Regions from separate parts of the Fundicoccus sp. Sow4_F4 genome, predicted to be linked through region 2. Evidence: predicted binding sites of a transcription regulator. Region 2 holds the regulator's gene; the other holds the start of a gene.
What was found. Region 2 encodes NrdR, which represses ribonucleotide reductase genes. Its sites were predicted from a motif close to ACACNATATATNGTGT; they were not measured.
Positions count from the first base shown of each region.

Region 1 (2,468 bases), on a different contig from region 2:
AAAAGTGTTAGATAACATTATTTCATCAATCGAAATGTACCCAAGAGAAATCACATTAATTATTTACTTTCCAATGCCAGCTTATTATGCCCATTTAGAAATGTTCGGTTTTTTTGACATAAACAGAAAAATAGCAGTACAGCTGGAAAAAAACTTTACAGATGAAGTTTTAATATTAACAAATAATCAGTATAGAGGAGTCAAAGATGAGCGCAGAGAAATATTTAGCAATTTTGCAAGATAAAGTCGGTGTTGCAGTGTTTGGTACGGTGAATGAAGATCAAAAGCCGGATTCACGGTATATTAATATCGGGGTGGCAAATGATCAAGGTGTCTTTTTTATGACGAGTCCTACAAGTAAGTTTTATTCACAATTAATGAATCATCCCTTTGTTTCAATTACGGGAATGGCCAAAGCAGGTGGTGAGATGGAAGTCATTCGTATTAAGGGAGAAGTCCGAGTGTTAGGACAAGAAAAATTAGAGGAAGTATTAAAAGATAATCCTTATGTAAAAGATGTTTATCCTGATGAAGAGAAAAGAAAAGACGCTCAAGTATTCCAAGTGTTTAAAGGGACTGGAAATTACATGCACTTACAAAAGCGATTTAATGAAGACTTCACCTTTGAATCAACTAATGGCTAAATTTGACACAGTGGTGTAACTATATAGAAAGTAGATGAGACTACCATTTATCGGTAGTCTTTTTAGTGAATAATTGTCAAAGGTCATTATTAGTTATACGAGTTTATTAATAATTGTACTTGTCCCAGATGTTGATTGATGATATTCTATTAAACGCCACATGTTGTGTTGAGCGATGGCTCATCACTAACATACAAGGACAAAATAGATAAAGAAGACGTTGAGATTGGGAGAGGGGAAGATGGCAATAATAGTAATAGGTGGTATGATTGGTGCTGGAAAAACAAGTGTAGCTGAGTTAGTAGCAAATGCTTTGGGAACAGAAGTTTTTTATGAGAATGTTGATGATAATGATATTCTGCCTTTATTCTACACAGCAAGTGAAGAGGAACAAGAGGCAAAACGTTACCCATTTTTACTACAGCTTGAATTTTTAAGCAGCCGTTTTAAAAACATTAAAGATGCATTAATTAATCAAAACAACGTATTAGACCGTTCAATTTATGAAGATTGGTATTTTTGTAAAATTAATAATGAATTAGGTCGTATTTCTGACACAGAATTTAGAATTTATGAAAAATTATTAAATAATATGATGGAAGAATTGGAAGAGTTACCGAAAAAATCACCTGACTTAATGGTCTATTTGACGGGGTCATTTGATACGATTATTCACCGAATAGGCTTACGCGGGCGTGAGTTTGAACAAGATGAAGGCCTAATGAATTATTATCATACTCTATGGTCTGGTTACGATGATTGGGTAGAAAACCATTATAATGCGTCACAAGTTTTAGAGATTAATATTGATGAATTTGATGTCGTTAATAATCCAGAAGACGCTGAGCGTTTAATTCACTTAGTTCAGTCTAAATTAGCAGAAATGAACATCACAACTACAGTATATTAATAGGACAAACAGCAGACTTTGGTTTGCTGTTTTTCTATTCACTTTAAATGCATTTTATCAGGAGAAAATGTATACTAATATTATATTCGCAAGAACATTTGAACATTCTGTTAATGGAAAGTAGGTGTTTTAGATGTATATTGTAGCAACCCTATTAAAGTTTAGAATTGAAGAAGCAAATTCTCTAAAAGATAAACGCAGAATATTAAAAAGTATGATACAAAAATGTCAGCAAAAATTTAAAGTGAGTATAGCTGAAGTCTCACAGCAAGATAATATATATAATGGTGTGATTGGTTTAGCGCTTGTGACTAATAATCAACGACATGGTGAAAGTGTGCTACAAAAATGCCTTGATTTTATTGAAAACAACTATTTAATCGAAGTCACTGAAGTCGAATGGATTGATGGGAGGGGAATTTAGTCATGATGTTCTATTTTTTCAATGAAGACAAACATTATCAAGAAACGCAAGATGAACTAGAAGCGGATTGGATACACCTAGAGCAGCCAACAGTAGCAGAGATAGATGTGTTACAAACCAAATATCAAATCCCGAAAGATTTTGTAACTTCTGGAGTATCTCCCTATGAAATACCGAGATATGAAGTGTTTGAAAATGAAGAAGGAGAAAAGATTCAGTTACTTGTTGTTTTAACTCCTGAACGAGAACATTCTGATTCTAGTGGAATTGAATACTGTACCAAACCGTTTGCAATGATTATTATGCCTAACAAAGTGTTGACCATTACAGAAAAAACACCGGGATATATCCGGAAAATAGCTAGAAATGAAAATTCCAAGATGGAAAAATTTTTAATGCATGGAGACTTAATTGAAAGTCATTTAGTACTACGGGTTTTATGGCGTGTGACTAATGAATTTATTGAAGATATTGGGGAAATTAATCAGCA
Region 1 is NZ_JBQKLQ010000001.1:655,056-657,523, reverse strand. Features, by position in the region: gene ACTQ5J_RS03040 (hypothetical protein) at 1-244, shown strand, start outside; gene ACTQ5J_RS03035 (pyridoxamine 5'-phosphate oxidase family protein) at 207-644, shown strand; gene ACTQ5J_RS03030 (deoxynucleoside kinase) at 886-1,554, shown strand; gene ACTQ5J_RS03025 (DUF503 domain-containing protein) at 1,688-1,978, shown strand; gene ACTQ5J_RS03020 (magnesium transporter CorA family protein) at 1,981-2,468, shown strand, end outside.
Region 1: a site for NrdR is predicted at 798-813, ahead of ACTQ5J_RS03030 (deoxynucleoside kinase). Genes of this name have one in related genera too.

Region 2 (2,468 bases):
AAAAAGGCCATTAAACCGGCTTTGTTGGAACAGAAATTGGTGGTCGGTTTAGGCAATATCTATGTCGATGAAACCTTATTCAGGTCGCGAATTCATCCGGGAACAGCAGCAAATCGCTTGAGCGAAGAACAAGTCAGTCTGTTACATCAAACGATTATGGCTGTCTTAGATGAGGCGATTGAAGCGGGGGGTTCAACGATTCGCTCCTATAAAAACTCACTCGGGGAAGCAGGGAGTTTTCAGCAAATTTTAATGGTTTATGGACGCCAGGATGAACCTTGTGTAGTCTGTGGGACACTGATTCATAAAATTCAATTTGCGCAAAGGGGAACACATTTTTGTCCTCATTGTCAAGTTATTGTGCAATAAGGAGGGATTACGTGCGTGTGATAGGATTAACTGGTGGGATTGCTACAGGAAAGTCGACGGTTTCAAATTATTTACTTTCCTTAGGTGTTCCTGTCATTGATGCAGATTTAATCTCACGAGAAGTTGTCGAACCGGGAACTCCCGGTTTGGAAAAACTGGTTCAAACCTTTGGCGCAGAGTTACTGAACCCGCAAGGACAGTTGAATCGACCAGTCTTAGCCCAAAAACTATTTGATAATGAAGAAGTTCGCAAGCAAGTCAATCAACTATTGCATCCGATAATTTATGAGACAATGTTTGAGCGAGTAGCGCGGTACCATTCAAATGGTGAGACACTTGTCGTGTTAGATATCCCTTTATTGTTTGAAACAATTGCTACAGACCGTTTTGATTCGATTTGGTTAGTCTATATTCCAGAGAAGATTCAATTGGAGCGTTTAAAAAAAAGAGATCAACTATCACAAGAAGCAGCGCAAGCCAGAATGGCTTCTCAATTATCGATTGAAGAGAAAAAGAAGTTAGCTGATGTGATCATCAACAATTCGGGTAGTATCGAAGAAACAAGAGAACAAGTACAGATGTTATTAAAGTCTATCAATAATTAAACTAAATCGCTCAAGCATGTTGTTTTCTAGCGAGTATTAGTTTAATAATTTCTAAGCTATGATAAAATAAAGATAAAGATTGAAAGGAGGCGATTGTATTGGAATGTCCGAAATGTAAGCATCAACAATCAAAAGTGATTGATTCAAGACCATATGATGATGGGACAGCCATTAGACGTCGACGAGAATGTTTAGAATGTGGCCACCGTTTTAATACTTATGAGCGTGTTGAGAAATCCCCATTGCTAGTTGTTAAACGTGATGGGACACGTGAGGAATTTAATCGTAATAAATTACTTAGAGGCATCGTCCGTTCTGCAGAGAAACGACCGATTAGCCGTGAGCAAATGGAGACTTTAGCCTCTCAAGTAGAAAATGCGATCCGTGATGTAACGGATAAAGAAATTGAAACGAAACGCATTGGCGAATTTGTGATGCCTTTATTAATGGAATTAGACGAGGTTAGTTATATTCGTTTCGCCAGTGTCTACCGTGAGTTTCAATCACGTGATATGTTCTTGAAAGAGTTAGAAGCGATGAAAAAAGCTGGTATTAATAGCGATAATCATTCATTGTCTGAATCCCATGTGGTGTCAGACCAATCAACAGAATCGCCGACCGATTCTGATAGATTGGAGAATGAGGCGAATGAGTCAGAAGATTAACCCACTACAACCTTTTTTAGTGAAACACCAATATAGTCTGGCACCTTTACAGATGCAAAGTTTAATGCAACTGTATCAGCCCATTGTCGGGTCATCAGCAATTAGCTTGTATTTAACCTTAATGAATCAACCCTTAGAAACAGCTAATCAAAGCCAAAGGATACTACATGCACAATTAATCCAAATTATGAATGTCGGTATCAAAGCGTGTGATGAGGGACGTCAACGGCTAGAAGCAGCAGGCTTATTAAGAACTTACCGCGACCGCACATCGCATACTGATTGGCGCTATCAAACCTTGTTGTATGAATTACAGCAACCACTTGATGTCAAGCAATTCCTTAGAAACCCACTCTTGAGTACGACCCTTTATAAGCAAATTGGAGACCAAAATTACTATCAATTACTTAGAATGTGGCAAGTTGAACCAATTGACGAAGACCAATATACGGAAATCACCGCTAATTTTGAAGATGTTTTCTATTATATTAATCGTGATGCAGATGAGGAAATTCAAGAGTCTGTTCAAGGGCGTCAATTTAAACAACAAAGCGCTGAAACAGAAGTATCTGCAACTCAAGAACATTTTGAATATGCGAAATTCTTACGTTATATTATGGCGGAAGGCGTTGAACATACTCAGTTGACTCAAGCTTTAAAGGAACAAGTCTTAAGCACGAGTCAAGTTTATGAATTGAATGAAGTCCAGATGACTCAAATCGTCTTATTGGCAATTAATGATGTGACGGACCAGATACAGTTGGATAAATTAAAAGACATTGCGGACAAGAAAACGTTCTTTGCGCAAAAACGTCAAGAAACAGCCTTT
Region 2 is NZ_JBQKLQ010000005.1:23,067-25,534, reverse strand. Features, by position in the region: gene mutM (DNA-formamidopyrimidine glycosylase) at 1-369, shown strand, start outside; gene coaE (dephospho-CoA kinase) at 381-974, shown strand; gene nrdR (transcriptional regulator NrdR) at 1,073-1,639, shown strand; gene ACTQ5J_RS08375 (hypothetical protein) at 1,623-2,468, shown strand, end outside.